Regions from separate parts of the Kocuria sabuli genome, predicted to be linked through region 2. Evidence: predicted binding sites of a transcription regulator. Region 2 holds the regulator's gene; the other holds the start of a gene.
What was found. The regulator HrcA, encoded in region 2, represses chaperone genes, less so after heat shock. The targets are predictions, from matches to a motif close to TTNGCACTCGNNNNNNNCGAGTGCNAA.
Positions count from the first base shown of each region.

Region 1: the regulator HrcA is predicted to act here: its motif matches at 18,311-18,337, upstream of groES (co-chaperone GroES).

Region 1 is NZ_JAVHZE010000006.1:16,742-38,480, forward strand. Features, by position in the region: gene RE027_RS07890 (5-formyltetrahydrofolate cyclo-ligase) at 1-415, shown strand, start outside; gene RE027_RS07895 (FmdB family zinc ribbon protein) at 479-796, shown strand; gene RE027_RS07900 (SAF domain-containing protein) at 910-1,617, shown strand; gene RE027_RS07905 (hypothetical protein) at 1,797-5,591, opposite strand; gene guaA (glutamine-hydrolyzing GMP synthase) at 5,709-7,316, opposite strand; gene RE027_RS07915 (DUF3817 domain-containing protein) at 7,340-7,921, opposite strand; gene RE027_RS07920 (SURF1 family cytochrome oxidase biogenesis protein) at 7,914-8,873, opposite strand; gene RE027_RS07925 (GuaB3 family IMP dehydrogenase-related protein) at 8,955-10,076, opposite strand; gene guaB (IMP dehydrogenase) at 10,111-11,673, opposite strand; gene RE027_RS07935 (acyltransferase family protein) at 11,727-13,826, opposite strand; gene RE027_RS07940 (acyltransferase family protein) at 13,880-15,952, opposite strand; gene groL (chaperonin GroEL) at 16,111-17,712, opposite strand; gene groES (co-chaperone GroES) at 17,849-18,145, opposite strand; gene RE027_RS07955 (siderophore ABC transporter substrate-binding protein) at 18,571-19,539, shown strand; gene RE027_RS07960 (ABC transporter permease) at 19,683-20,732, shown strand; gene RE027_RS07965 (iron chelate uptake ABC transporter family permease subunit) at 20,729-21,739, shown strand, end outside.
Region 2 is NZ_JAVHZE010000010.1:31,368-40,929, reverse strand. Features, by position in the region: gene lepA (translation elongation factor 4) at 1-1,676, shown strand, start outside; gene hemW (radical SAM family heme chaperone HemW) at 1,676-2,920, shown strand; gene RE027_RS11125 (DUF4870 domain-containing protein) at 2,932-3,396, opposite strand; gene RE027_RS11120 (DUF3097 domain-containing protein) at 3,551-4,414, opposite strand; gene hrcA (heat-inducible transcriptional repressor HrcA) at 4,598-5,605, shown strand; gene dnaJ (molecular chaperone DnaJ) at 5,678-6,826, shown strand; gene RE027_RS11105 (16S rRNA (uracil(1498)-N(3))-methyltransferase) at 6,823-7,602, shown strand; gene RE027_RS11100 (GerMN domain-containing protein) at 7,666-8,604, opposite strand; gene RE027_RS11095 (PhoH family protein) at 8,923-9,562, shown strand, end outside.

The DNA of each region.
Region 1 (21,739 bases), on a different contig from region 2:
GCACCGGATCTGGGTGCCCGTGTGCGAACCCGGCCGCCGGCTCGCGTGGGCGCGCTGGACCCCGGACACCCCCGTGCGCACCGGAGGCTTCGGCGGTCTGCGCGAACCCGTGGGCGCCCGCCACGGGGCCGAGGTGATGCGGTCCGTGGGCGTGCTGCTGGTGCCCGCGCTCGCGGTCTCGCACGACGGCGGGCGGCTGGGCTTCGGCGGCGGGTTCTACGACCGGTTCCTGGCCACCCTGCCCCGCACGGCCCACCCGGAGCTGCGCACGGTGGTCTGCGTGTTCGCCGACGAGGTCCTCCCCGCCGGGGCCGTCCCCGTCGACGAGCTCGACGCCCCCGTGGCGCTGGCCCTCACCGAGGACGGGCCCGTGAGCCTCGGCACCCGCACCGGTGCGGGCGCCGCCGCACGGTAGAATCAGCACTCGACACCTTCGAGTGCCAGAGAGCGCACCCGTCGACCGTTCCCAGGAGGACCCATGCCCGTCTACGCCTACGCCTGCAAGGACTGCGGCCACGCGTTCGACATCCGCCAGTCGTTCAGCGAGAACGCCCTGACCGTGTGCCCGGAGTGCGCCGGGGACCTGCGCAAGAAGTTCAACACGGTGGGCGTGGTGTTCAAGGGCTCCGGCTTCTACCGCAACGACTCCCGCTCCGACAGCACGAGCTCGGGCACCTCGTCCGGCACCGCCCCGGCCGCTGCGCCGGCCACGGCCGACGCCGCTCCGGCGACCGCCGGGGCCTCCTCGTCCGGTGCCTCCTCGTCCTCCTCCGGGACGGGTGCCGCGGACGCCTGAGCCGCCGCGCCACCCCGGCGTCCGCACTCCACCGCACCCTCGGAGGCGTCCGGGCTCCCCGCTCCTCCCCGGGCCACCGCCGCGCCGGCCGTCCGCGCCCTAGCGTGCCGGCCATGAGCCCACGACCGCGGCCCGTCCGGCGCCGCTACCCGCTGTCCCTGCACCTGCGCTCCGCGCTGTCCCGGCGCCGACGCTTCGCCGCCGCCGTCCTCCTCAGCCTCGCGCTGGGCCTGGCGGTCCTGCAGCTCGGTCCGCCGCGGGCCGGCACCGTGCCGGTGGTGACCACGGCCGAGGCCCTGCCCGCGGGCACGGTGCTGGGCCTCGAGCAGCTGACCGTCACGTCCTATCCGCCCGGGCTGGCCCCCGAGGGCGCCGTCGCCGACCCGGCCGCCCTGGCCGGGCGCACCCTCGCGGGCGCCGTGGGCTCCGGGCAGCCGCTGACCGAGTCGGCCGTCGTCGGGCCGGGCCTGCTCACCGGCCGGCCCGCGGGAACGACCGCGGTCACCCTGCGCATCGACGACCCCGGTGTGCTGCGGCACGTGCGGGCGGGGGACCACGTGGACGTCGTGGGCCTCTCCGACGGCGCCTCCTCGGACGAGCGGCACGTCCTGGGCCGCGCCCTGCCCGTCCTGTGGGTCTCCTCCCCCGGGCCGGGGGCGGAGGGCGGCCTGCTCGCCGCGCCGCCCGGCGCGGCGGACGAGGGGCTGCTGGTGGTCGGGGCTCGGCACGCGGACGCCGCGCGGCTGGCCGGGGCCGGGCCCAGCACCGTGGTGCTCGTCCCCGCGCCCGTCAGTCCCAGTGCGGGGGCCGCTGGGCCCTGAGCCACTCCTCGTGCGCGCGGTCCGCGGAGCGGTCCGGCTCCTCCGTCCCGGACGCGGGTCCGCCGAGTCCGGACAGGCGCGGTTCAGCCCCGGAGAACGTGCCGCCGGTGGCCCGCCGGGGTCCTCGCCGCCGGGCGGGCCGGTCCTCGGGAGGCTCCGGCGGCGTCCGGTCCTGCGGCTCACCCGGCACGGGAGCCCCGCTCCGGAGCGGTGGGCAGGCCGAGGTAGCGCCGGATCAGCTCGGCCACCGTGTCCGGGTCGGTGAAGACCTCGATCGTCCACAGCGTGAGGTAGTTCCAGCCGGTGCGCTCGAGCTGCTGCGGCCGCAGCCGCGAGCGCTCCCGCACGGACAGCGCCGCGGCCTCGGCCGAGCCGTCGGACTGGCCGGCCACCGGGATGCGCAGCGTCCCGCCCTCGGCGCGGAGCCGGCCGTCGAGCACGGCACCGGCCGACATCGACTCCGTGTCGGCCCAGGCCACGAGGTCGACCACTCCGGCGTAGTCGAGCCGCACCGAGGCCCCGCGGTCCGTGAGCCGCCGGGCGAGGTCCACGACCAGGGCGTCCTCGTGGGCGTCGCAGGCGCCGGTCTCGGGCCGGGCCCCGGCGCCCAGGTGCACGGCGAGCACGCGGGCGAAGTCCCGGGCGCCGTGCTGGAGCCCCTTGCCCTCCACCTCGTCCGGGTGCAAGGAGGTCACGATCCGGGTGGTGTGCCGGGCCCGGGTCATGGCCAGCACGAAGGACTGCCGCCCGTGCCGCTCGGACAGGGCCCCCAGGTACGGCACGGTGCGGCCGTTGGCCGTCTTGCCGAAGCCCAGGGAGAAAATCACGGTGTCCCGCACGATCCCGGCGGCCCGGTGCAGGTCCACCACCCGGAAGGACTCCGGCCCGGGGGCGAAGAACGCCGCACCGCCCGGCTCCTCCCGCATCCGCCGCCGGACGGCCTCGGCGATCCGGGTGGCGTGCACCGGGCTGGCCGTCACCACGGCCAGGGAGCGGCGCGGGTGGCGCGCCGCGTGCTCGAACACGAGCTCCACGACGCGGCGGACCTCGGCGGCGGGGGCCTGGATGCCCTCGATCCCCGCGGTGAGGGCTCCCACGCCGTCGGGGACGTACTCGACGGAGAGCACCGGGGTGGCCCCGGTGACGGACTCGCCGTGGGGCAGGCGCCGGAGCCGCCCGCCGTAGAACTGCTCGTTCAAGTAGCGGAAGACCTGCTCGTCCATCGACCGGTAGACCGTCCGCAGCGTCCGCTCCGGCACCACGCGGGAGAGGGCGTCGAAGGCGCTGTCCACCTCGACCACCGGTTGCGCCCCCGGGGCGGGCACCGCGGTGGGCGCCACGGTGAAGGGCTGGGGGCGGCCCAGGTGCGGGTCGCCGAACGCGATCACCTGGCGGCACCGGGTCAGCGCCGGCAGCACCGCCGCGAGCGGGGAGCTCTCGGCGTCGAGCACCACCACGGCGTCGAAGTCGTGCTCCTCGGGCAGCGCCGCCGAGAGCACGAGCGGACTGGCCGTCCACACGGGCACCAGCGAGCCGATCAGCTCGCCGGCGGAGGCACTGACCTCCTCGAGCGGGGCGGCGCCGGCGCGGAGCATCCGGCGCAGGGCGGCCCCGGCGCGCGGGGACCGGCGCACGGTGCGCTGCCAGCGGTCGGCGAGCTCCCAGAGCAGCCGGTCGGCGCCGGAGGCGACGTGCGCCGCGTCGGCGCGCCGGAACGTGGACTCGGCATTGCGCAGAGTGTGCCCCTCGGGCATCGCCAGGAAGTCGTCCCCGGTGATCATGGCCTCGAGCGTGGACTGCCACCAGGCCAGGTCGAACTCGCCGGGCACCTGCTCGCGGGCCACGGTGCGCCGCACGAGGTCGTCCAGGAGCTCGCCGAGGCCCTGGCCGCGCAGCTCGTCCAGCAGGACGGTGCGCTCGGGCAGCATCTCGAGGTTCTCCTCGTCGTTGATGAGCCCGTCGAGGATCCCGCGCAGGTGCTCGATCGGCCGGCCGAGCAGGTCCGCGCCGGCCGGGGAGCCCTCGAGCGCGATCGCCAGGCCCTCGAGGTCCTCCACGAAGCGCGCGTGCACGGCCGCGAGCTCCTCGACCCGCTCCGAGACCGTGGGGGACACCGACGACGTGGCCCACTCCCGCCACCGCTCCCGCTCCGACTGCACCCGCACGAGGGCGCTGTGCAGGTCGGACAGGTGCACCCCGTGCCGGATGTACTCCTTCGCGGCCTTGCGCAGCCGCGAGCGCTGCAGGCCGGTCATCTCGATCCCGTGCTCGCGCCGCCACGCGGCGCCCGCGGTCGCGGCGACCAGGTCCGTCACGGGCCGGTCGTAGATGTCCGGGGTGAACCGGGTGAGGGAGTCCTGGACCTCCTGCAGCAGGCGCAGCTGCCGTCCCCACTCCGGGACGGTCGTGCCGCCGCGCAGCCCGCTGGTGGCCAGGACGTGGCGCATCCCGGTCTCCAGGGTGGTCAGCTCGAGCAGGAGGGACTGCGCGAGACGGTGGGCCTGGCGGGACTCGTCCTCGTTGACCAGCCGGGCCCCGCTCCAGGGCCCGGCCAGGATCCCGGCGTCGAAGGCCCCGAGCTCGGCGGCCCGCTCGAGCCGGGCCACGACGGCGTCCCGGTCCGCGACGGCGTCGAGGACGGAGCGCGGGAAGCGCACGGGCGTGGCCGGGGCCGGGCGGCGGGAGGTCAGCTCCGCGAGGGCCTGCACGGCCCGGTACGGGGAGACGGACCAGCGCGGGCGCACGGTGTGCAGGGAGCGCACGTGCTCGGCGAGCCGGTCGCGGCAGGCGCGCAGCGTCCCGTGCAGCTCGGCGAGGTCCGGGCGCTCGGTCCGCTCGTTGCGGGCGACCGCGCGGATGAGCTGCTGGGCGACGTCCGCGTCGCTGAGCTGGGAGGAGAGCGGGAGCACCGCGGTGCCCAGCCCGAGCCCGTCCATGCGCCGGCCGAACGCGGCGAGCGTGGTGCGCCGCTCCCCCAGCACCAGGACGGTGCGGCCGGCGGCCACGAGGGTGCCCACCGTGTTCACCGCGGTGTCGAGCTGCCCGGTGCCGGGCGCCGCGGTGACCACGAAGGAGTGCCCCTGCGCCGCGAGGTCCAGGACCTCCTGCTGGGGGCCGTCGGCGTCGAGCAGCAGGAGCTCGTCGGCGGGGTCGCGCTCGTCCAGCGGGGGCGCGTCGTGGGAGATCTCCTCGACCTGGGGGACCCGCCCCACCGCGGCGGCCTTGAGCCGGGCGAGGTCCCGCACCACCGCGGTGCGCGCCACGACCGATAGGTCCGCGGGACGGTCGTGCAGGTCCGCGAAGGTGGACACGAGCAGCCTGTGCTCGACGTGCATGCCGGGGACCGCCCCGGCCACGCTGCGCAGGGTCTCCAGGGCCGGGGCGGGGTCCAGCCGGCGGGTGCCGTAGGCGAGCCGGGCGAGCTCCCCCGAGGTGAGGTCCACCCCGTGGTCGGCGGCCAGTCTGCGGACCATCGCGGGGTTGAGCCGGGCGGGCCCCACGAGCTGGAGCTCGAAGTCGTCGAGGTCGGGGCGCGGCTTGAGCGTCAGCGGGGCGAGCAGCACCGGGGCGATCCAGCGCCGCTGGCCCGAGCCGGTCGGGTCGGCCCCGCGGGGCCGGGCCAGCCAGGAGGCGGTGCCGGCCGCGAGGTAGGCGGCGTCGAGACCGTGGTTGACCGACAGCTCGTGGATCTTGGTGCGCAGGGCCCGCGCCGCCCGCGCGGCCAGCCCGTAGGCCTGGGGGTCGTGCACGATCGTGGACAGGCGGGTGGGCCGGCCCATGAGCAGCTGGGCCTGGCCCGAGGAGTTCGCCTCGGTGAGGTCGATGCACACGTTGTCGACCTGGTTGAAGTCCAGCAGCGTGTCCGGCCCGGTGTAGGCGTCCATCTGGCGGGTCCAGGGCTGCAGCGAGACGCGCTCGGGCTGCGCCCGGGGGGTGTCCGACGTCCGGGGGGTGCGGTCGGATCCGATCGACATGGTTCTCCTCCTGTGCCTCGGCGGGGGGTTGCCGGGCACGCACGGGTCGGGCGGTCCGTGCGGACCGCCCGACCGCGGCTGCTCGTGTCCGGCCCGCGCGGGGCAGGCCCTACCGGCCTACTCCCACTCGATGGTCCCCGGGGGCTTGGACGTGACGTCCAGCACGACCCGGTTGACGTCCTCGACCTCGTTGGTGATGCGGTTGGAGATGCGGGCCAGCAGGTCGTAGGGCAGGCGCGACCAGTCGGCGGTCATCGCGTCCTCGCTGGAGACCGGGCGCAGCACCACGGGGTGGCCGTACGTGCGGCCGTCGCCCTGCACGCCGACGGAGCGCACGTCCGCCAGGAGCACGACCGGCATCTGCCAGACCTCGTCGTCGAGCCCGGCGCGGGTGAGCTCCTCGCGGGCGATCGCGTCCGCGCGGCGCAGGACCGCGAGGTTGGCCTCGGTGACCTCTCCGATGATCCGGATGCCCAGGCCGGGGCCCGGGAACGGCTGGCGGCCCACGATCTCGTGGGGCAGGCCGAGCTCCCGGCCCACGGCCCGGACCTCGTCCTTGAACAGGGTGCGCAGGGGCTCGACGAGCTCGAACTGCAGGTCCTCCGGCAGCCCGCCCACGTTGTGGTGGCTCTTGATGTTCGCGGCGCCCTCCCCGCCGCCGGACTCGACGACGTCGGGGTAGAGGGTGCCCTGGACGAGGAAGCGCACGGGCTCCCCCTCCTGGGCGGCGGTCCTCGCGACGGCCTCCGCGGCGGCCTCGAAGGAGCGGATGAACTCCCGGCCGATGATCTTGCGCTTCTGCTCCGGGTCGGTGACGCCGGCGAGGGCGCCGAGGAAGCGCTCCTTCTCCTCGGCCACGTACAGGTTGACGCCGGTGGCGGCGACGAAGTCCTTCTCGACCTGCTCGGCCTCGCCCTCGCGGAGCAGGCCGTGGTCCACGAACACGCAGGTGAGCTGGTCGCCCACGGCGCGCTGGACCAGGGCTGCGGCCACGGCGGAGTCCACGCCGCCGGAGAGCCCGCAGATCACGGAGGCGGAGCCCACCTGCTCGCGGATCCGCTGGACGTGCTCCTCGATGATGTTGCCGGTCGACCAGCTCGGCTCGACCTGCGCGCCGTCGAACAGGAAGTGCTCGAGCACCTTCTGCCCGTGCACGGAGTGCTTGACCTCCGGGTGCCACTGCACGCCGTAGAGGCGGCGGGCGTCGTCGGCGAACGCGGCGACCGGGGTGGTCTCCGTCGAGGCGAGGACCTCGAAGCCGGCGGGCGCCTCCACGACGGAGTCGCCGTGGCTCATCCACACGGTCTGGGTGCCGGGCGAGCCCTCCAGGATGGAGGCACCCGGTCCGCCCACGGCCGTCGCGGTGGTCGCGCCGTACTCGCGGGCGCCGGTGTGGGCGACCGTGCCGCCGAGGGCCTGGGCCATGGCCTGGAAGCCGTAGCAGATGCCGAAGACGGGCACCCCGGCCTCGAAGAGCGCGGGGTCCTGCTGCGGCGCGTCCTCGGCGTAGACGGAGGAGGGGCCGCCCGAGAGGATGATCGCCGCGGGCTGCTTGGCGAGGATCTGCTCGGTGGACCAGGTGTGCGGGACGATCTCGGAATAGACGTTGGCCTCGCGGACCCGGCGGGCGATCAGCTGCGCGTACTGCGCGCCGTAGTCGACCACCAGGACCGGGCGCTGCTCCAGCTCGGTACGGGTCTCAGGTGTTTCGGTCACGCCCTCCATCCTAGGCCAGGCGCGGGGAGGGCTCAGTACCGCTTCGCGGCCTTCGGGTTGGCCCGCAGCTCGGCGGTGGTCGAGGCGTGGATCTTGCGCTCCACCACGAAGGACAGGAACGGCACCACGCCGCCGAGGGCCATGACCACGAGCTGCGGGAACGGCCAGCGCATCAGCGTCCAGACGCGGAAGCAGGAGATGAGGTAGACCACGTAGAACCAGCCGTGGACGATGAGGATCCACGTGGAGATGTTGACCCCGCCGGCGAGGTTCTCCAGCTCCAGGTCCTGCCAGCCCAGGGCCACCGTCCGGCCCGTGAGCTGGTCCGTGCCCCCGGCGATCAGGTCGTAGCCGAACCCGTAGCGGGTGATCATCTCGGCCACGAGCAGCAGCAGGAACGTGCCGGAGATCCAGGCGCAGACCATGTAGAAGTTCAGCGCGCCCCGGATCTGCGCCTCGGTGCCGCCGAAGCGGCGGCGCGGCTGCAGGGCGTCCCGGCGCGGGACCCGGCCGGGACCCGCCGCGGCCGAGGGCCGGGCGTCCTGCGGGAGGGAGACCCGCACCCCGTCGGTGCGCTCCTTCGGGGAGGGGGTCGGCTGGGTGGGTTCAGTCATGGTGGGCTCCGGTCCTGTCCTGGGTCCTGTCGTGGGTGCGGGCGCCGGGCTGGTCGTCGAACCAGTAGTACTCCCCCGCCTCGGGATCGTAGTAGTAGTAGCGCCCGCTCGCGGCGTCGAAGTAGTACTCGCCCTCGAAGTAGAAGTACTCCTCCGGGCGCTGCTCGCGCAGCCACTCGTCGCGCACGAACCGCCACCAGATGTAGAGGGCGAACCCGGCGAAGAACACCCACTCGACCGCGTAGAAGAGGTTGAGCAGGTTCACGGACTCGTCCGTGGGCTGCTGGTCGATCTCGAGCTCGGACAGCCGGGGGCTCATCAGCGCGGGGTCCCGGGCGAGCGTCCCGTCGTCGCGGAGCTGGAACGGCGCGGAGGCCGGGTTCTCGGCGAAGGCGGCCACGAACCCGGAGTAGAGGGGGGCGTCCCAGAGGTTGGTGAGCTGGGCCGGGGAGACCGTGCCCACCTGCCCGTCGGGCAGCTCCTGGCCGGGCACCGGGCCCTCGGCGGGCAGGTACCGGCCGACGACGCCGATCCGGCCCTCGGGCTCCTCCGGCACGGCCGCGGGGTCGGCGGTCCAGCCCCGGGCCACGGCCACGGTGAGCTCGCCGCCGGCGTCCGGCCACCGGCCGGCGCTGCCGGGCACGGTCAGCGCCGAGACGGCCCAGTACCCCTCGGTCCCGTCCTGCAGCCGTCCGGGGACCATGACCGTGGAGCCGTCCCGGTACTCGCCGGTGACGGTGACCAGCTGGTCGGCCTGCGTCCCGGTGACCGGGGTGCCGGCCTGGGCGACCTCGGCGAGCGGGGCGGCCACGTCCTTGGCGGGATCGGCCACCGTGCGGGCCTGCTCGCTCGACTCCAGCTGCCACTGGCTCAGCAGCACGAAGCCCACGGCCAGTCCGAGGCTCACGATCAGCGCGAGGATCGAACGGGGGCGCAGGGCGGTCTTGAGCACCCGTCAAGGCTAGTGCGCCTTCCTGGACGTTCGCCAATCCCCGCCGGCCCCGCCGCGGTCCCCGGGGACCGCGGCGGGGGCTCAGCCGCGGATGACCACCTCGGCGCGCTGGAACTCCTTGAGGTTCAGGTACCCGGTGGTGGACATCGAGCGGCGCAGGGCGCCCACGAGGTTGGAGGTGCCGTCCACGTGGCGGGACGGGCCGAAGAGGACCTCCTGCAGCGGGCCGACCGTGCCCACCCGGGTGCGCAGCCCGCGCGGGAGCTCCCCGTGGTGCGCCTCCGCGCCCCAGTGCCAGCCCTGCCCGGGCGCCTCGGCGGTGCGGGCCAGCGCGGTGCCCAGCATCACGGCGTCGGCGCCCATCGCGAGGGCCTTGACGATGTCCCCGGAGACCCCCACGCCGCCGTCGGCGATGACGTGGACGTAGCGCCCGCCGGACTCGTCGAGGTAGTCCCGGCGGGCGGCGGCGACGTCGGAGATGGCCGTGGCCATGGCCGCGTGGATGCCCAGGGTGTTCTGGATCCGCATGGACGCGCCGCCGCCGAAGCCCACGAGCACCCCGGCCGCGCCCGTGCGCATGAGGTGCAGCGCCGGGGTGTAGCCCGCCGCGCCGCCCACGATGACCGGGACGTCGAGGTCGTAGATGAACTTCTTCAGGTCCAGGGGCTCCTGGTTGCGGGAGACGTGCTCCGCGGAGACCGTGGTCCCGCGGATGACGAAGACGTCCACGCCGGCGTCCAGGACGGTCCGGTAGTGCTCCACGGTGCGCTGCGGGGTGAGGGAGCCGGCGACGATCACGCCGGCCTCGCGGATCTGGGCGAGCCGGGCGGTGATCAGCTCCGCCTGGACCGGGGCCTCGTAGAGCTCCTGCATCCGGCGGGTGGCGGACGGGGCGTCCTCCCCGGAGAGGTCCGCGATCTCGTCGAGCACCGGCTGCGGGTCCTCGTAGCGGGTCCAGAGCCCTTCGAGGTCGAGCACGCCCAGCCCCCCGGCGCGGCCGAGGGCGATGGCCGTCTCCGGGGACGTGGCCGAGTCCATCGGGGCGCCCAGGAAGGGGATCGAGAACCGGTAGGCGTCGATCTGCCAGTCCGTGGAGACGTCGTGGGGGTCGCGGGTGCGGCGGGAGGGGACGAGGGCGATCTCGTCCAGGGAGAAGGTGCGGCGGGCGCGTTTGGACCGGCCGATCTCGATGTCGTAGCTCATGGTGTCCTTTCCGGGGGATGCTCCAGGTCGCCGCTCAGCGCTGGTAGTTGGGCGCCTCGACGGTCATCGTGATGTCGTGGGCGTGGGACTCCTTGAGCCCGGCCGAGGTGATCCGCACGAAGCGGCCCTTCGTCTTCAGCTCCGCGACGTCGTGGGCGCCCACGTAGAACATGGTCTGGCGCAGGCCGCCGTCGAGCTGGTGCACCACGGCCGAGAGCGGGCCGCGGTAGGGCACCTGGCCCTCGATGCCCTCGGGGATGAGCTTCTCGTCGCTGGCGACGTCGGCCTGGAAGTAGCGGTCCTTGGAGAAGGAGGTGTTCTTGCCGCGCGACTGCATGGCCCCCAGCGAGCCCATGCCGCGGTAGGTCTTGAACTGCTTGCCGTTGACGAACACGAGCTCCCCCGGGGACTCGTCGCAGCCGGCGAGCAGGGAGCCGAGCATCACGGAGTCCGCGCCGGCCACGAGGGCCTTGCCGATCTCGCCGGAGTGCTGCAGCCCGCCGTCGGCGATGACGGGGACCCCGGCGGGGATGGCGGCCTTGGCGGCCTCGTTGACCGCGGTGATCTGCGGGACGCCCACGCCGGCGATGATGCGGGTGGTGCAGATGGAGCCCGGGCCCACCCCGACCTTGACGGCGTCCGCGCCCGCGTCGACGATGGCCTGCGCGCCCGCGCGGGTGGCGGCCTGGCCGCCGATGACGTCGACGTGCGCGGCGGCGGTCTCGGCCTTGAGGCGGGCGATCATGTCCAGCACGCCCTGGGAGTGCCCGTTGGCGGTGTCGATGAACAGCGCGTCCACGCCGGCCTCCACGAGGGTCATGGCGCGCTCGAAGCCGTCGCCGAAGAACCCGACCGCGGCGCCGACGCGCAGCCGGCCCTCGTCGTCCTTCGTGGCGTGCGGGTACTGCTCGGCCTTCGTGAAGTCCTTGATCGTGATCAGCCCGGTGAGCCGGCCGGCGTCGTCGACGAGGGGCAGCTTCTCGATCTTGTTCGACGCCAGCAGCGCGTGGGCGTCGTCCTTGGCCATCCCGACCTTGCCGGTGACCAGCGGCATGGGCGTCATGATCTCGTGCACCCGGCGCCTGGGGAACTCGCTCTCCGGCAGGTAGCGGGTGTCGCGGTTCGTGATGATGCCCAGCAGCTTCTGCTCCGCGTCCACGACCGGCAGCCCGGAGACCCGGTAGTAGCCGCAGAGCCGGTCCAGCTCCTCGAGGGTCGCGTCCGGGGAGATGGTCACCGGGTCGGTGATCATGCCGGACTCGCTGCGCTTGACCCGGTCCACGTGCTCCGCCTGGTCCTCGATCGAGAGGTTGCGGTGGATCACGCCGAGCCCGCCCTGGCGGGCCATCGCGATCGCCATCGGGGACTCGGTGACGGTGTCCATGGCCGCGGACAGCAGGGGCACCTCCAGGGTGATGCGCCGGGACAGACGGGTGCGCGTCGAGGCCTCGGACGGGATGACGTCCGTGTTGCCGGGCAGCAGCAGGACGTCGTCGTAGGTCAGTCCGGTCAACCCGAACGGGTCCTCGGACAGAGCGGTGGGGACGGCGGTATCCGACACGGTGGGGCCTTTCAGCTTCGAGGGAGTCCCGACCATTCTACGGGCCTCCGGCCGCCCCGGATCGGGCCGGGAGGGGGCTGTGCCGAGTCTCACGGAGCGGCGGCGGGATCGACGCCGTCGGCGGCCAGGGCCTCCCGCACCCGTTCGACGAACATCGGGGCCAGTGTCCGCACGTACTCGACGGTGAGGTGGTTGTTGTCCCAGTAGGTGTACACGTTGCCGACGACCGGGTCGCAGGTGCCGTCCGGGCAGATCAGGTCGCCCATGTCCACCATCGACACCTGCGCCAGCTCGTCCGCCACCGGGGCCAGCGGGCTGTCCGGGCCCAGGATCGTGTGGGAGGCGGCGCACTCGGGGGCCTCGGCCCCGTGGTCCACCGCGCACTGCGCGGGGACGAAGTCGAACCGGGCGTTGTCGCGCAGCCCGACGACCTGGATGCCGCGCTCGGCCAGGCCGCGGATGCGCTGCTCCATGCCGGGGGTGAACTGCTCCTCGTCCTCGTCCGTGCTGCGGGTGCCCTGCACCAGCACCAGGTCCGGGTCCACCGCCTCCACCACGGGGTCGGCGCCCTCGAGCCAGCGGGCGCACGGCTCGTGGTCGGCGACCTGTTCCTCGACGCTGGAGTACATGCAGTTGCCGCGGATGTAGGTCACCACCCGCCAGTCGGAGGCCTCGGCCAGCTCCTCGATCGCCGGGATCCACATGTGCACGTGGCTGTTGCCGACGACCAGGAGGGTCGCGGCGGGATCGGGGTTCGGGACGGTGTCGAAGCACCACTGCTGGTAGCGCTCGGAGACCCCCAGTCCGGCGGGGCAGGGCTCGCCGAGCACGGGCTTCCGGTAGTGGTCGCCGGTGACGACCGGGATCGCCGGCGCGTCGGGGTCGCTCACGTCGCGGAATCCCGGCAGCAGGGCCGCGGCCCCGGGGTTGTTGCGGTCGGCGGCGGCGAGGACCGCGGTGGCCCGGCGGTCCTCGGCGTGCTGCAGCGACAGCACGGGCGCGACGACCAGGGCGAGGCTCGCGGCCACCGTGGCCGCCAGGTTCCGCTTGTTCCGCTCCGGCCACGTCCACGCCTTCAGCGGGGTCTCGACGAGCCGGGTGACCAGCACGGCCAGGAGCACCGACAGCAGCACCAGCACCACCCCGGAGCGGGGCCCGGCCACGGGCCGGTCGCGCAGCACCAGGTAGGTGATCAGCAGCGGCCAGTGGAGCAGGTACAGGGCGTAGGCGGAGTCGCCCAGCCGCACGAGGGGCCGGGAGGCGAGGACCCGGTCCAGCCCGAGGGGTGAGCCGGAGCGCCCGGCCACGACGATCGCCGCCGCGGAGGCCAGCGGCCACAGCGCGATCCAGCCGGGGAAGGCGCCCTGGACGTCGACGAGCACCCCGACGGAGACCATGCTGAGCAGACCGGCCCAGCCCAGCACCACCCGGGCCGCCCGCGGCAGGTCCAGGTACGGGAGGGCGAGCGCGAGCAGGGAGCCCAGGGCGAACTCCCACAGCCGGGTGCGGGTGTCGAAGTAGGCGAACTCCTGGTTCGTGGCGATCGAGTGCACCGACCAGGCGAGGGAGGCCGCGAACACCGCGCCGAACAGGGCCGTCAGCACCGGCACGGGCCGCCAGCCCGCCCTCCGGTGGAGCCACCACGCCGTACCGAAGACCAGCGGCCACAGCAGGAACACCTGCCCCTGCACCGACAGGGACCAGAAGTGCTGGAACGGGGAGGCCGTGGAGTGGTCGGCGGCGTAGTAGTCCACCGCGTTGAGCGCCAGCGCCCAGTTCTCCGCGTACAGCACCGAGGCCAGCGCCTCGCTGCGCCAGCGGCCGACGTCGTAGGCGGGGTAGAGCAGCTCCACCAGCAGCAGGGTGGCGAGGATCGTGAGCACGGCGAGGGGCAGCAGCCGCTTGAACACGTGCAGCCAGTAGCGCCCGATCGCCAGGGGCCGGCCGGACTCCAGCTTGCGCACGAAGGACAGGGTCAGGAAGAACGCCGAGATCAGCAGGAAGACGTCCACTCCCCCGGAGACCCGGCCGAGGAACACGTGGTAGACGACCACGAGCAGCACCGCCACCGCGCGCAGGCCCTGCACCTCCGGGCGGAACCCCGAGTAGCGGGACGGGCCCGCCCCCGGGCGGGTGGATCCGCCGGCATCGCCGGTCGGGCCGGTGGAACGGTCGATCGTGAGGGTCACAGCTTCTCCAGGGGCGTGCGGGGGGAGGGGGAGGGGGCGAAGCGAGGAGTCCGTCAGAGCCCGGTGCCGCCGGTGGCCGGGTCCTGGAGGAGGCGTTCCTCGAGGGCCGGCGCCATGGTCCGCGTGTAGGTCCAGGTCAGGTGGTGCGGATCGAAGAAGACGTATACGTTGCCCACCACCGGACGGCACAGGCCGCCGGGGCAGATCAGGTCGGTGAGGTCCAGCGACGTGAAGCCGGGACGGTCGCGGAGGGCGTCGGCCGGGTTCACCGGGGCCAGGACCTGCTCGACGGGGACCTGGCACCGGGCCGCGTCCTCGCCGTGGGTCTCGGCGCACGCGTAGGGGTCGAAGTCGAAGCGGGGGTTGTCGCGGAAGCCGACGACCTCGATCCCCCGCCCCGTCAGACGGTCGACCAGCTCCGGGAATCCCCCGAACACCGCCTCCGCGGACCCGTCCATCCGGGCCGCGTAGGTCGACGTCGTCAGGACCGCGTCCGGGGCGACCTGCTCCACGTAGTCGAGTGCCGCCTCGTTGCCCTCGTGGCACGCGTCCCCCTCCGGGCGCACGGCGAAGGCGCAGCCGGGCTGCAGGACGGCGACGAGCTGCCAGTCGCGCTCCTCCGCCAGGGGGATCACCGCCCCCATGAACTGCTCCATGTGGGAGTTGCCGACCACCAGGACCGTGCGCGCGGGATCCTGCACGACCGGTGTCTGGCGGCAGTACTGCTCGAGCAGCTCCTGCTCGGGGGCGAACTGCCCGGAGCAGGGCTCGGGCAGCCCCACCCACTCGTCCCGCAGCGCCGAGGCCAGCGGCAGCGCGGGCGCCTCCGGGTCCCCCCGGAACTCGAACCCGGGCTGCAGCACGGCGGCCCCGGGGTTGTTGCGGGCGGCCTCCTCCGCGAGCCGGGCCGCCCGCCGGGCGTCGGCCTGCTGCCAGGCGAGCACCGGCAGGGCGACCAGGGCGAGGCTCACGGCCACCGACACGGCCAGGCGCCGCTTGTCCCGCTCCGGCCACGCCCACCGCTGGAACGGCTGCTCCACGAGCTTGGTGGCCAGCACCGCCAGCACCAGGGAGACCACGACGATCACCACCCCGGAGCGCGGGCCGGCCACGGGCCGGTCGCGCAGCACCAGGTAGGTGATCAGCAGCGGCCAGTGCACCAGGTACAGGGCGTAGGAGGCGTCCCCCAGGCGCACCAGCGGCCGCGAGGCCAGGACCCGGTCCAGCCCGAACGGTGAGCCGGAGCGCCCGGCCACGATGATCGCGGCCGCGGACAGCAGCGGCCACAGCGCGATCCAGCCCGGGAACGCCCCCTGGACGTTGATCAGCACCCCGACCGAGACCATGCTCAGCATCCCGGCCCAGCCCAGCACCACCCGGGCCGCCCGCGGCAGCCGCAGGTACGGCACCGCCAGGGCCAGCAGCGAGCCCAGGGCGAACTCCCACAGCCGGGTGCGGGTGTCGAAGTAGGCGAAGGCCTGGTTCGTGGCGGTCGAGTGCACCGACCACGCCAGGGACGCGAGGAGGATCCCGCCGAACAGCGCCGTCAGCACCGGCACCGGCCGCCAGCCCGCCTTCCGGTGGAGCCACCACGCCGCGCCGAAGACCAGCGGCCACAGCAGGAACACCTGCCCCTGCACCGACAGGGACCAGAAGTGCTGGAACGGGGAGGCCGTGGAGCTGTCCGCCGCGTAGTAGTCGACCTCCGCCAGGGCCAGCGCCCAGTTCTCCACGTAGAACACCGAGGCCAGGGCCTCGGTGCGGACCCGGTCGATCCGCGCCTCCGGGAAGAACAGCCATGCGAGCACGAGCGTGCCCAGCACGGTGAGCACCGCCAGGGGCAGCAGCCGCTTGAACACGTGCAGCCAGTAGCGGCCCAGGGCCAGCGGCTGCCCGGCCTCGAGCTTGCGCACGAAGGACAGGGTCAGGAAGAACGCCGAGATCAGCAGGAAGACGTCCACTCCCCCGGACACCCGGTCGAGGAAGACGTGGTAGACCACCACGAGCAGCACCGCCACGAACCGCAGGCCCTGCACCTCGGGCCGGAACCCCGAGTACCGGGCCACCCGCCGGGCCGTCGACGCCTCGGCGGACGCCGGGGCGCCCTGCTCGCGAAGGCTGGTCATGGGCAGCTCCTGGGAACACCGTGCCACCGGGGGCGCGGGCAGTGGTCGGGTGGACCTCCGCACTCTACCGGAGCCGGCCGGGCGGGAGCCGGACAGGATCGCCGACGACGAAGGACCCGCCCCGCGGGAAGCGGGACGGGTCCTTGCGGGCGGGCGGCTCAGTGCTGGTGGCCGTGCCCCTGGTCCTCGGCGGGCTTGTCCACCACGAGGGTCTCGGTGGTCAGCACGAGCGCCGCGATGGACGCGGCGTTCTGCAGCGCCGAGCGGGTGACCTTGACCGGGTCGATGATGCCGGCGGCGACCATGTCGACGTAGTCGTCGGCCGCGGCGTCGTAGCCGTGCCCGGGCTCGAGGGCGGCCACGCGGGACGCGACCACGGCCCCGTCCTGGCCGGCGTTCTGCGCGATCCAGAACAGCGGCTGGCGCAGCGCGCGGCGGACGATGCCGAGCGCGGTCGCCGCGTCGCCGGTGAGCCCGAGGTCGGACTCCCCGAGGACCTTCCCGGCGTGCACCAGGGCGGTGCCGCCGCCGGAGACGATGCCCTGCTCGAGGGCCGCGCGGGTCGAGGACACGGCGTCCTCGATGCGGTGCTTGCGCTCCTTGGCCTCCACCTCGGTGGCCGCGCCGACCTTGATCACGGAGACGCCGCCGGACAGGCGGGCGAGCCGCTCCTGCAGCTTCTCCCGGTCCCAGTCGGAGTCGGTGCGCTCGACCTCGGCGCGGATCGTGGCGACCCGCTCCTGGATCTGCTCCTGGGTCCCGCCGCCGTCGACCACCGTGGTGGTGTTCTTGGTGACCGTCACGCGGCGGGCGGTGCCCAGCTGCTCCAGGGTCACCTGGTCGAGGCTGATGCCCAGCTCGGCGGTGATGAACTCGCCGCCGGTGAGCACCGCGAGGTCCTGCAGGATCGCCTTGCGGCGGTCGCCGAACCCGGGGGCCTTCAGGGCCACGACGTCGAGCGTGCCGCGCAGCTTGTTGACCACCAGGGTGGACAGGGCCTCGCCCTCGACGTCCTCCGCGATGATGGTCAGCGGCTTCTTGGCCTGCAGCACCTTCTCCAGCACCGGCATGAGCTCCTGCACGGAGGAGATCTTGCCCTGGTACAGCAGCACCAGGGAGTTCTCCATGACCGCTTCCTGGCGCTCGGCGTCGGTCACGAAGGACGGGGACAGGTAGCCCTTGTCGAACTGCATGCCCTCGGTGACCTCGAGCTCCACCTCGGTGCTCGAGCCGTCCTCGATGGTGATGACGCCGTCCTTGCCGACCGTCTCGAAGGCCTGGGCGATGAGCTCCCCGATCGCGGGGTCCTGCGCGGAGATCGTCGCGACGTGGGCGACGTTGACGCCCTCGACGGGACGGGCGTTCTCGAGCAGCCGCTCGGAGACGGCCTCGACGGCCTTCTCGATGCCGCGCTTGAGGCTCAGCGGGTCGGCGCCGGCGGCCACGTTGCGCAGGCCCTCCTTGACGAGCGCCTGGGCGAGGACGGTGGCGGTGGTGGTGCCGTCGCCGGCGACGTCGTTGGTCTTCGTCGCCACCTCCTTGGCGAGCTGGGCGCCGAGGTTCTCGTAGGGCTCGTCGAGCTCGACCTCACGGGCGATGGTCACGCCGTCGTTGGTGATCGTGGGGGCGCCCCACTTCTTGTCGAGCACCACGTTGCGCCCGCGGGGGCCGAGGGTGACCTTGACGGTGTCGGCGAGCTTGTTGACGCCGTTCTCGAGGGACTTGCGTGCGGCATCGTCGAATGCCAGCTGCTTGGCCATGAACGATGGCTCCTTCTGCGTGGCTGGTGGTCCAGCGGGGTTCGGGGAAACGGATCGACGAAGGGTGCCCGCCGCGGGCCCCGCGGGGCGTGTGCGGCAGGCACCCTTCGTCAGGACTGCGCGGTCTGCGCCAGGACTACTTCTCGACGACGGCGAGGACGTCGCGGGCCGGGAGCACCAGGTACTCCTCGCCGTTGTACTTGACCTCGGTGCCGCCGTACTTGGAGAAGATCACGACGTCGCCCTCCTTGACGTCGACCGGGATCCGGTTGCCGGAGTCGTCGACACGACCGGGGCCGACGGCCAGGACCTTGCCCTCCTGGGGCTTCTCCTTGGCGGTGTCCGGGATGACGAGACCGGAAGCGGTGGTCTGCTCAGCGGCGAGCGGCTGAACGACGATGCGATCCTCGAGAGGCTTGATGGAGACCGACACGATCTCTCCTTATCTGTAGGCGTGGAAAGCGGTGGGCGACCGCGGGCGGAACCCGCCGTCGTGCTTCGGGCCGGTTGGCGCACCAACCGTCGTCGCGGTGCCGATCGATCGCCAGGCCCTTAGCACCCTCACCCGGAGAGTGCCAAGGCCGACTATAGGAGTCGCCTAGCAGTCGGTCAAGGCGAGTGCCAGCACCGTGGCATCCCCTCCCCTGCGACCGAATTAGGTCACGGGGATGTTCGCCAATGATTTGCCTCACCGGCCGGGCACCCTCTAGGTTGATCGGTAAGGCAACCCTTACCTCGGCCGAGCAACGGTGCCCTCCCCCGACGTCCGCGCCGTCCCGCGGCAGGACGTCGTGCCCACCGGACCCCGCCGGGGCCCTCCACCCCGGAGGACGCCGGCGCCCTGCACGAAGGAAGACCATGAACAGCACCTCCCGACAGCGCTCGACCGCCCTGCTGGCCGCCGCCTCGGTCCTGGCCCTCGCCGGTTGCTCGACCTCCGGGGCCGCGACCGCCGACGAGACGCAGAGCTCGGCCTCCGCGGAGACCGTCAGCGTGGAGCACGCCCAGGGCACCACCGAGGTCCCGGTCTCCCCCGAGGACGTGATCACCTTCGACCTCGGCGTCCTCGACTCGATGGAGGCCCTCGGCGAGGACGTCCAGGGACTGCCCCAGGGCGGCAGCCTGCCCGACCAGTTCGCCGAGTACCGCTCGGACGAGTACGTCAACGCCGGTGCCATGAAGGAGCCGGACCTCGAGGCCGTCGCCGAGGCCGCCCCCGACCTGATCATCATCTCCGGGCGCACAGCCGAGTTCTACGACGAGCTCTCCGAGATCGCCCCGACCGTCGACCTGTCGATCGACGAGACCGACCCCCTCGCCTCCTTCACCGAGCAGTCCGGGACGCTCGGGGCGATCTTCGGCAAGGAGGCCGAGGTCGAGGAGAAGTTGGCCGCGATCGACGAGCAGATCGCCGAGACCGCGGAGCAGGCCGCCGGCGCCGGCACCGCCATGTTCCTGCTGACCAACGCCGGGGAGGTCAACGCCTACGGCCCGGCCTCGCGCTTCGGCAACGTCGTCTTCGACCTGCTGGGGCTCGAGTCCGCGACCGACGTCCAGGCCGACGGGCGGCACGGCGAGGCCGTCTCCTTCGAGGCGATCGCCGCGGCGGACCCGGACCGCATCTACGTCCTCGACCGCGACACCGCGATCGGGCAGTCCGGCGGCGAGGCCGCGCAGCAGGTCCTCGACAACGAACTCGTCAACGGCACCGCCGCGGCCCAGCAGGACCGGATCACCTACCTCGACAGCGCCAGCTGGTACGTCGTCGGCTTCGGCCTGAACAACTTCCCGTCCATGATCACCGAGGTCCAGGAGTCCCTCTCCTGACCCGCTGACGGACGGGCGGACCCCGGGGCGCCCGGCCCGGCGATCGCCACCGCCGCGCCGGGCGCCCCGGCCCCCTCCCGGCCCGCGCCGCCCCGAATCGGAAGGATCCCGATGACAGCCACCGGACGACGATGAGCACCGTCGTGACCGCTCCCCCCACCGCCGCCGCACCGGCGGGCTCGTCGTCGGTGGACCCGCGGGCCGCCGCCCTCCGCGACGCCCGCCACCTCGTCGCGGCGAGCGCCGTCGTGCTCGTGCTGGCGGTGGTCAGCACGTTCGTGGGCGTCCTCGACGTCACGCCGTGGTCCCTGTGGCGCCAGCTGGCCGCCGGGGACCTCGACGGCTTCCGGGACTCGGTGGAGGTCATCGCCGTGTCCCGCTTCCCGCGCACCGCCTCGGTCGTCCTGGCCGGGCTGGCCCTGTCCGTGGCGGGACTGATCATGCAGCTGATGGCCCGCAACAAGTTCGTGGAGCCCTCCACCGTGGGCACGGTCGAGTCCGCGCAGGCGGGCCTGCTCGTGGTGACCCTGCTGCTGCCCGCGGCGCCCCTGATGGCGAAGATGGGCGTCGCCTCGCTGTTCGCCCTCGCCGGGACGGGCCTGTTCCTGCTGGTCCTGCAGCGCATCCCGCTGCGCAACTCCCTGCTCGTCCCCCTCGTGGGGATCATGCTGGGCAACGTCATCGCGTCCGTGACCACCTTCTTCGGCTACCGCTTCGACCTGCTGCAGAGCCTCAACGCCTGGATGATCGGGGACTTCTCCGGGGTGCTGCGCGGCCGCTACGAGCTGCTGTGGCTCGTCCTGGCCCTCACGGTCGTCGGCTACGTGGCCGCCGACCGCTTCACCGTGGCGGGCATGGGACAGGAGTTCACCACCAACCTGGGCATCGACCACCGCCGCGTCATGGCGCTGGGCATGACCCTGGTCGCGCTGATCTCCGCCGTGGTCGTCGTGACCGTCGGGTCGATCCCCTTCCTGGGCCTCGTGGTGCCCAACCTCGTCTCGATGCTCGTCGGGGACAACGTCCGGCGCACGGTCCCCTGGGTCGCCGTGCTCGGGGCGGGTTTCGTGCTGGCCTGCGACATCCTGGCCCGGGTGATCCGCTACCCGTACGAGATCCCGGTCGGCACGATCGTCGCCGTCGTCGGCGGCGTGCTGTTCCTGGCCCTGCTGCTGCGGGGGCGGAACCGGTGAGCGCCAGGACCTCCCCCCTGCCCGCCGCCGTGACGGCCCGTCGCGGCGGCCCGCGCCCGCGCCTGGCACCGGGCGCCTGGATCGGGATCCTCGCCGTGCTCGCGGCCGCGTCCGTGGCCCTCTACCTGACCGTCGACCTCGGCGGCGACCTCGGCTACGTCCTGCCGCGCCGGATCAACCGGGTGCTGACCATGGTGCTCGTCGCCTACGCCGTGGGCGTGTCCACCGTGCTGTTCCAGACGATCACCGGCAACCGCATCCTCACCCCGTCGATCATGGGCTTCGACTCCCTGTACGTGCTCATCCAGACGGTGCTGGTGTTCCTCCTGGGCTCCACGGGGGTGGTCGCCCTCGGCACGGGGACCAGGTTCGGGCTCGAGCTCGGGCTCATGGTCGCGTTCAGCTGGGTGATCTACCGCTGGCTGTTCACGGGCTCGGGCAGGTCGCTGCACCTCGTGCTGCTCGTCGGCATCGTCTTCGGCACCGTGTTCCGCGGCGTCTCCTCGCTGCTGCAGCGCCTGCTCGAGCCCAGCGAGTTCGTCGTCCTGCAGGACGCGATGTTCGCGTCCTTCACGAACGTGGACACCGGCCTCCTGCGCCTGTCCTTCGTGCTCGTCGGGCTGGCGACGCTGGCGGCCGTCGCGCTGCGCCGGCAGTTCGACGTCCTCGCCCTCGGCCGGGACACCGCGATCAGCCTCGGCGTGGACCACACCCGGGTCGTGACCGCCGTGCTCGTGGTGTGCTCCGTGCTCGTGGGCGTGTGCACCGCGCTGGTCGGGCCCATCACCTTCTTCGGGCTCATCGTGGCGAACCTCGCCTACGCCCTGTGCCGGCGGTTCCGGCACCGCCACGTCCTGCCCATCGCGGTGCTGCTGGGGATCATCGCCCTCGTGGGCGGCCAGGTGGTCCTGGAGCAGGTCTTCGCCTTCGACACCGCGCTGAGCATCGTGATCGAGTTCGTGGGCGGGCTGCTGTTCCTCGTCATGCTGCTGCGGGGGTCCATCAAG
Region 2 (9,562 bases):
TGGACATCGAGCGCGAGCGCGGGATCACGATCAAGTCCCAGGCCGTGCGGATGCCCTGGAACGTGGCCGGCGAGGACTTCGCCCTCAACATGATCGACACCCCGGGGCACGTGGACTTCACCTACGAGGTCTCCCGGTCCCTGGCCGCCTGCGAGGGCGCGCTGCTGCTGGTGGACGCCGCCCAGGGCATCGAGGCGCAGACCCTGGCCAACCTCTACCTGGCCATGGAGGACGACCTCACGATCATCCCGGTGCTGAACAAGATCGACCTGCCCGCCGCGCAGCCGGACAAGTACGCCCAGGAGCTGGGCAACCTCATCGGCGTGGACGCCGACGACGTGCTGCGGGTCTCGGGCAAGACCGGCGAGGGCGTCGAGGCGCTGCTGGACCGGATCGTCCAGGAGGTCCCGGCCCCGGTGGGCCGGGAGGACGCCCCGTCGCGGGCGATGATCTTCGACTCCGTCTACGACACCTACCGCGGCGTGGTCACCTACGTCCGGGTGGTCGACGGCCGGCTGACCCCGCGCGAGCGGATCAAGATGATGTCCACCGGCGCCCAGCACGAGCTGCTGGAGATCGGCGTCATCTCGCCCGAGCCCAAGCCCACCGAGGGCCTGGGCGTGGGGGAGGTCGGCTACCTGATCACCGGGGTCAAGGACGTGCGCCAGTCCCGCGTGGGCGACACCGTGACCAACCACCAGCGCCCGGCGGCGGAGAACCTGGGCGGCTACGAGGACCCCAAGCCGATGGTCTTCTCCGGGCTGTTCCCGATCGACGGCTCCGACTACCCGGTGCTGCGCGACGCCCTGGACAAGCTCCAGCTCAACGACGCCGCCCTGGTCTACGAGCCCGAGAACTCCGCGGCCCTGGGCTTCGGGTTCCGCTGCGGGTTCCTGGGCCTGCTCCACCTCGAGATCGTCCGGGAGCGCCTGGAGCGCGAGTTCAACCTCGACCTGATCTCCACCGCCCCGTCCGTGAGCTACAACGTCACCCTGGAGGACCGCTCCGAGCGGGTGGTCACGAACCCCTCCGAGTTCCCCGCGGGCAAGATCGCCGAGATCCGCGAGCCCATGGTCGCCGCCACGGTCCTGGCGCCGTCCGAGTTCATCGGCGCCATCATGGAGCTGTGTCAGTCCAAGCGCGGCCAGCTGAAGGGGATGGACTACCTCTCCGAGGACCGGGTGGAGCTGCGCTACCGGCTGCCCCTCGCGGAGATCGTCTTCGACTTCTTCGACCAGCTGAAGTCCCGGACCAAGGGCTACGCGTCCCTGGACTGGAAGGCCGAGGGCGAGGAGGCCGCCGACCTCGTCAAGGTGGACATCCTCCTGCAGGGCGAGCCCGTCGACGCGTTCAGCGCGATCACCCACCGGGACAAGGCCTACTCCTACGGGGTGATGATGACCGGCAAGCTGCGCGAGCTCATCCCGCGCCAGCAGTTCGAGGTGCCCATCCAGGCCGCCATCGGCTCGCGCGTGATCGCGCGCGAGAACATCCGGGCGATCCGCAAGGACGTGCTCTCCAAGTGCTACGGCGGCGACATCTCCCGCAAGCGCAAGCTGCTCGAGAAGCAGAAGGAGGGCAAGAAGCGGATGAAGATGGTGGGCCGGGTGGAGGTGCCCCAGGAGGCGTTCGTCGCGGCGCTGTCCTCCGACGAGGCGAAGGACAAGAAGAAGTAGTGGCCCCCGCCCAGCCCGAGGGGCTGCCCGGACCGCTCGACGGGCGGCTGCCGGCCTCCGCCGCGGAGGGCTCCGCCGAGCGCACGCTCAGCCTCTACGTCCACGTGCCGTTCTGCGCGGTCCGCTGCGGGTACTGCGACTTCAACACCTACACGGCCACGGAGCTCGGCGCCGGGGTCTCCCAGGACGCCTACGCCGCGGACGCCGCCGCGGAGGTGCGATGGGCCCGCCGGGTGCTGGAGGCCTCCGGCGTGGCCGTGCGGCCCCTGCACAGCGTGTTCCTCGGCGGCGGCACCCCCACGCTGCTGCCCGCCGAGGACCTCGCGGCGGTCCTGCACGCGGCGCGGGACACGTTCGGGCTCGCCGAGGGCGCCGAGGTCACCACCGAGGCCAACCCGGACTCCGTGAGCCCGCGGTCCCTGCGGGTGCTGGCCGAGGCCGGGGTGACCCGGGTGTCCTTCGGGATGCAGTCCGCGGCCCCGCACGTGCTCGCCGTGCTCGACCGCACCCACGACCCCGACAACGTCCCCCGGGCCGTCGCGTGGGCCCGCGAGGCCGGGCTGGGCGTCAGCGTGGACCTGATCTACGGCACCCCGGGGGAGTCCCTGGCCGACTGGGAGCACTCGCTGCGCACGGCCGTGGGCTACGCGCCCGACCACGTCTCGGCGTACTCCCTGATCGTCGAGGACGGGACGCGGCTCGCCGCCCGGATGCGGCGCGGGGAGGTCCCGCCGATCGACGACGACGACCAGGCCGACAAGTACGAGCTGGCCGACCGGGTCCTGGGGGACGCGGGCTTCGAGTGGTACGAGGTGAGCAACTGGTCCCGGCCCGCCGGCGGCGCCGACGCCCGGGCCCACCGGAGCCGGCACAACCTCGCCTACTGGCACAACCAGGACTGGTGGGGGATCGGCCCCGGCGCGCACTCGCACGTCGGAGGGACCCGCTGGTGGAACCTCAAGCACCCCGTGCCCTACACGAACCGGGTGCGTGCCGGGCACTCGCCCGCGGCGGGGCGGGAGGTCCTCGACGCGGGCACCCGTCACCTCGAACGGGTCATGCTGGAGGCGCGGATCCGGGACGGGCTGCCCGTGGCGGCCCTCGACGACGACGGGCGCGCCGCGGTGGCCGGGCTGATCGCCGACGGGATGGTGGAACCGGCGCAGGCGCTGCACGGCACGGTGGTGCTCACCCTGCGGGGGAGGCTCCTGGGCGACGCCGTGGTGCGGCGCCTGCTCGCCTGAGGGCGGACGGCTCAGCGGCGGGCCGAGCGCCCCCGGGAGCGCTCGCGCAGCCTCTCCACGAGCCGGTCGTAGAGACGGGTGTTGAAGCGGTAGAGGTGCGGCTCCCCGCGGTTGACCCGGATCCCGCCGGCCAGGGAGCCGACCGCCAGCAGCAGCCAGGCGGCGGTGGCCGCGAGCGCGAAGAGCCAGCCGATGTAGGGGACGGGTGCCAGCAGGATCCCGGCGACCACCACGAGGGTCGGCAGCAAGGTGAAGTTCATGGCCTCCATCGACTCCTGCTCGGTGAACCGCCCCCGGCCGCGGAAGACGCGGTGGATCAGGAACGAGGGCACGACACCGACCACCCCGCCGAAGTGGGCCAGGGTCGCCCACTGGTGGTCCTCGGTGACGGTCAGCGGCTGCGCCACGGGGGAGAGGCCCTCGAACGGGGCCTCGGCGTCCTCGTGGCTCGATCGGGGGTCGGTCTGCACGGGCACGGGCGTCCTTCGGCGGCGGGACCGCGGCACGGCCGCGGTCGGTGGATGGCGTAGGACGATTCTACCGGCCGGCGCGCGGGTTGCGCGGGACCCGCCGGTGCAACGTGTGCGTTTGTGACGTGATGTTGGTCGCGCCCGCCCGGCCGGGTCCCGCTCAGGCCCCCGGCGCGGTGAGGAAGTCGATGAGCTCCTCGACCCGGCCCAGCAGCGCGGGCTCGAGGTCCGCGTAGCTGTCCACGCGGGAGAGGATGTGCTGCCACGCGCGCCCCAGGTCGCCGGGCGTGCGGTGCGGCCACCCGAGGGCCGCCGCGGTGCCGGTCTTCCAGTCGGTGCCCCGCGGGACCACGGGCCAGGCCTCGATGCCCAGCACGCGGGGCCGGACGGCCTGCCAGATGTCCACGTACGGGTGGCCCAGCACCAGGACGTTGCCGGCCGCCCCGGGCAGGCGCATGGTCCGCTCGGCGATCCGGGACTCCTTGGAGCCGGCCACGAGGTGGTCCACGAGGATCCCGAGCCGCCGGCCCGGTCCGGGGCCGAACTCCCGCACGGCCGCGGGCAGGTCGTCGACGCCGTGCAGCGGCTCCACGACGATGCCCTCGACGGCCAGGTCGTGACCCCACACCTTCGCGACGAGCTCGGCGTCGTGGTAGCCCTCGACCCAGACGCGGGAGGCCCTGGCGGTGCTCGCCCGCAGGCCCTCCACGGCCACGGAGCCCGACCGGGTGCGGGCCGGCTTCCTCGGCGCCGGCGCCCGGCGGGGCTCCACGACGACGACGGGCTCGCCCTCCAGCAGGAAGCCCGGTCCGAGCGGGAACGCCTTGACCCGGCCCCGGCGGTCCTCCAGGCCCATGACGCGCATCCCGCCGATCGTCTCCAGGGACACGACCGCCCCCACCCAGCCGGTGGTGACGTCCTCCAGGAGCAGGCCCGGGGCGACCGGCACCTGCGCGGCGGGGGGGCGGCGGCGGGCGAGGGAGTCGTCGTCGAGGCTGCGCGGGCCCCAGCCGTGGTCGCTCATGCTCGTCCTCCCGGGTCGCGGTCCCGCGCGACCGGCGCGGATCAGCCGGAAGCGTACCAAACCCGGGCGGGCGGCCCGGTCGTCGGACACGGGGGCTACACTGGACCGCGCTGGCACTGTGGGCGCCCGAGTGCCAGGCGGTCCGGGCGCCGGGGGAGAACAGGGAGAACAGGGAGGAGCGACGTGAACCATCCGAGACGACTGCAGATCCTGCAGGCCATCGTGGAGGACTACGTGCACTTCCGCGAGCCCGTGGGCTCCAAGGCCCTGGTGGAGCGGCACCGGCTGGGCGTCTCCTCTGCCACCGTGCGCAACGACATGGCCGCGCTCGAGGAGGAGGGCCTGATCACGGCCCCCCACACGAGCTCCGGCCGGATCCCCACCGACAAGGGCTACCGGACGTTCGTCGACCAGATCGCGGCGGTCAAGCCGCTGTCCGGGCCGGAGCGCCGGGCGATCCAGAGCCTGCTGGACGACGCGGCGGACATCGACGACGTCATGGAGCGCACCGTGCGCCTGCTCGCCCAGCTCACCCACCAGGTGGCGGTCGTGCAGTACCCGCACGCGTCCGGGGTCACCGTGCGCCACGTGGAGGTCGTCGACCTCGGGGCCGGCCGGGTCCTCGTCGTGCTGATCCCCACCAACGGGCGGGTCGCCCAGCGCGTGGCCGTGCTGCGGGCCCCCCTCGAGGAGACCCAGCTGCTGGAGCTGCGCGCCCGGGTGCTGGCCGCCGCCGTCGGGCGCTCCCTGGTCGCGGTGCCGGAGGCCCTGGTCACGATGATCGCCGACGTCGCGCCCCCGCTGCGGCCGGCCGCCGCCACGGTGGCCGAGACCGTCGGCGCCCTCGCCGCCGGCGGCGCCGAGCACCGCATGGTCATGGCCGGCACCGCCAACCTCGCCCGGTCCACCGGGGACTTCCACCTGAGCATCGGCCCGGTCCTCGAGGCCCTCGAGGAGCAGGTCGTCATGCTCCGGCTGCTCTCCGAGATGGAGCAGGACGCCCGTGGGGTGGCCGTGCGCATCGGCACGGAGAACGCCGCGGGACCCCTGTCCGAGGCCGCGGTCGTCGCCACCGGCTACGGACCCCAGTCCAAGGTCGGGGTGGTGGGCCCCATGCGCATGGACTACCCCTCGACGATGGCCGCCGTGCGCGCGGTCGCCCGCTACCTCTCCCGTATCCTCGGGGGCTGAGCCCCCCGCGGGCCCCGGCACCGGGGCCCTCCGCCAGACCTTCCACCAGACCTCTCGACAGAACGGACCACGGTGAGCAATCACTACGAGACCCTGGGCGTGTCCCGGGACGCCAGCCAGGAAGAGATCAAGAAGGCCTACCGCAAGAAGGCCCGCAAGCTGCACCCGGACGTCAACCCCAGCCCCTCGGCCGCGGAGGAGTTCAAGCGCGTCTCGCACGCCAACGACGTCCTCGCCGACCCCGAGAAGCGGCGCGTCTACGACGCCACCGGCAACGAGAACGGCACCGACACCGGCTTCGGCGGCGGCTTCCCCGGCACGGGCTTCGGCTTCCAGGACATCTTCGACACCTTCTTCCAGGGCGCCGGCGGGTCCGGGTCGGGCCGCCGCGGCCCCGCCTCCCGCACCCGCCAGGGCCAGGACGCGCTCATCAACGTGCGGGTGTCCCTCAAGGACGCCGTCTTCGGCACCGAGAAGAAGATCACCGTGGACACCGCCGTAGTCTGCCCCACCTGCGACGGCACGTGCTGCCAGGAGGGCACCCGCCCGGAGACCTGCGAGGTCTGCCACGGCGCCGGGCAGGTCCAGCGCCAGGTCCAGTCGATCCTCGGCACCGTGGTGACCGCGGCCCCCTGTGCCACCTGCCAGGGCTTCGGCACCGTCATCAAGCACCCCTGCCACGAGTGCTACGGCGAGGGCCGCGTGCGCGACCGCCGCCCCCTGACCGTGAAGATCCCCGCCGGGGTCTCCACCGGCAACCGCATCCGCCTCTCCGGCCAGGGCGAGGCGGGCACCGCGGGCGGGCCCAACGGCGACCTCTACGTCGAGCTCAAGGTCGACCCGGACCCCACCTTCGAGCGCCAGGGCGACGACCTGCACGCCCGGGTCAGCGTGCCCATGACCTCCGCGGCCCTGGGCACCACCGTGACCCTCGAAACCTTCGACGGTGAGCGCGAGGTGCCGGTCACCCCCGGCACCCAGACCGGGCACACCGTCACCCTGCACGACCTCGGCGCGACCCGGCTGCGCGGCGGCGGGCGCGGCGAGCTCTTCGTCCACCTCGAGGTGGAGACCCCCACGGGACTCGACGACGAACAGCGCGCCCTGCTGGAGCAGCTCTCGCGGCTGCGCGGCGAGGAGCAGGCCACCGGCACCACGCTGGACAGCCCGGCCGGCTCCGGCGGCTTCTTCTCGCGGCTCAAGGACCGCTTCGACCGGTGAGCCTGCCCGTCTTCAAGGTCGACGCCGGCGGACTCGGCGGGCTCGGCCCCGGGGCCGTGCTCACGGTCACCGGGCCGGAGGCCCGCCACGCCGTCACCGTGCGCCGCCTGGTCCCGGGGGAGCTCCTCGAGCTCGTCGACGGCGCGGGCGCGCGGGCGACCGGGGAGCTGCTGGCCGCGGGCAGGGAGAGCATGGACGTGCGCCTCGCCGAGGTGGGCGCCGACCCCGTCCGCCGGCCCCGGCTGGTGCTCGCCCAGGCGCTCGCCAAGGGCGAGCGCGACCTCCTCGCGGTCGAGACGGCCACCGAGCTCGGGATCGACGCCGTGGTGCCCTGGCAGGCCGAGCGCTCCATCGTCCGGTGGAAGAAGGAGCGCGCCGCCAAGAGCCACGAGAAGTGGGTGCACACCGTCGCGGCCGCGGCGAAGCAGTCCCGTCGTGCGGCCTGGCCCGAGGTCCTGCCCCTGGCCGGCACGCGCGAGCTCGCCGCGCTGCTCCGTGAGCCGGGCACCGCCGGGCTCGTCCTGCACGAGCAGGCCACGGACGGTCTCGCCGACCTGCTGGGCGCCCCCCGCACGCCCTGGGCGGGCGCGGAGCGGATCGTCCTCGTCGTGGGACCGGAGGGCGGCATCGCCCCCGCCGAGCTCGAGGCCCTGTCCGAGGCCGGCGCCGGCTCGGTCCGGCTCGGCCCCGAGGTGCTGCGCAGCTCCACCGCCGGGCCGGCCGCCCTCGCGGTGCTCAGCGCGTCCCTGGGCCGCTGGGCCGGCGCGTCCGGCTAGCGCACCGGATCGGGCCTGCCCGCCCGGGGCCGAGCAGCACCGGGCCGGCCCGGCCGGGGCGGCTCAGCGGGGAGCGACCTCCACGGTGCTGGCGTCGTGCACGGGCTCGTCCTCGGCGGTGCGGCCCGTGACCGCCACCTCGTAGGTCCCCGGGGACAGCTTCAGCTCCGTGCGGAACCCGACGGTCCCGTCGCCCCGCGGCACGGTGGGCAGCGTCCCGCTCGAGACCGTCGCCCCGTCCTCGTCCGTGACCGTCCACCGGCACTCGCCGACGCCCTCCAGGGCGCGCCCGGAGAGCGTGACGGCGCCGTCGGGGTGCGGGCCCGCCCGCGGGTCGAGGAGCCACAGGGGCGCCTCGAGGTCCTCGTCGGGCCGGAGCGGCCGGTCGAGCCGCACGGACCCGAAGACCTCCTCGCGGGCCCGGCCGTCGACGAGGACGACGACCTCGGGCTCCGAGCTCTGCGGCAGCAGCCCCGCGGTGCTCGCCGCGGCCGTGACCGTGTGGGCGAGCTGCTGCAGCGCCAGTCGGGCCTCGCCCTCGTCCAGGCGCGAGCGGAAGGCCTCGGACGGCAGGTCGACGGTGATCGTCCCGCCCGGGGAGGTGGAGCTGCCCACCTGGTCCACCGGGGACCAGTAGGTCCGGTGGTCCGGGTCCTCGGGGGCCGAGGTCGTCAGCAGCGCGGCCGCCGCCGCGATGGGGTCCACGGCCGTCGGGCCCTCGGCGGCGTCCCGGAACTCGCGGAACAGCCGCTGCTCCCCGTCGGCGGTGCCCACCCAGTAGAGCGGGACCTTCGTGGTGGCCACCGTGCCGTCGCCGGTGCTCGTCGCGCTGGGCGCGGTGGCGGGGGCGGCCACAGCCGCGGGCGCGCTCCCCGGGGCGGGGGCCGTGCCACCCGGATCCCGGTCGAGGCCGCACCCGGCGAGCACCAGCAGGCAGGTCGCGGACAGCGCGGCCGCGCGCCGACGGCGCGCGGGAACGGACCCGGAAGGCTCAGCGGCCATGGGTACGCACACCTCGACTTTCCGGGGTCGGTGGGGGGATGCCGGTGCAGCCCGCCCGGGGGCCGCACCCGTCCCCCTGACGGAGGACCCGACCATTCCAGCACAGCGCCGGGAGCTCCCGCGGCCGGGAGGCTCCGTCCACCGTGACCGATACCAAATCGGAATGTCCGCCCGGGCGTGCCCGGGCGGAGGACCCGCGCGGTACCCTGGAGGGAGGGCTGCCCCGTCCCGGGGGCCGGCCCGTACCACGCACCACCGCGCCGTGCACGTCGGCGGCACCCATCGAGAGAGCGAGAGCACGGCCCCCGAGCCGGACCCATGACTGAGACGCTGCCCGGCACCACGCACCCCCTGACGGCCCGCACCGTCGTCACCTTCCCCGACCGCGAGACGATGGTCCGCTGCCTCGGCTCCGGGGACGACACCCTGCGCCAGGTCGAGACGGCGTTCCCCGGGCTGGTGACCCGCCCGCGGGAGCTGGAGCTCGGCATCGAGGGGCCGAGCGGGCCCGTGCAGATCGTCACGACGCTCTTCGACGAGCTCAAGGTCCTGGCCGGGCGCGAGACCGCGGTCACCCCGCAGGTCATCACCCAGCTGCTCGGGCTCATCGGCCGGGACCTCTCCGCCCGCCCGAGCGGAGCCCTGACCCAGAACATCCTCTCCAGCCGCGGCCGCACGATCCGGCCCAAGACCCAGCACCAGAAGACCTACGTCGACGCGATCGACGAGCACACGGTCGTCTTCGGCATCGGCCCGGCCGGCACGGGCAAGACCTACCTGGCCATGGCCAAGGCGGTCCAGGCGCTGCAGGCCAAGGAGGTCTCCCGGATCATCCTCACGCGCCCGGCCGTCGAGGCGGGGGAGCGGCTCGGCTTCCTGCCGGGGACGCTCAGCGAGAAGATCGACCCGTACCTGCGCCCCCTCTACGACGCGCTGCACGACATGATGGACCCCGACT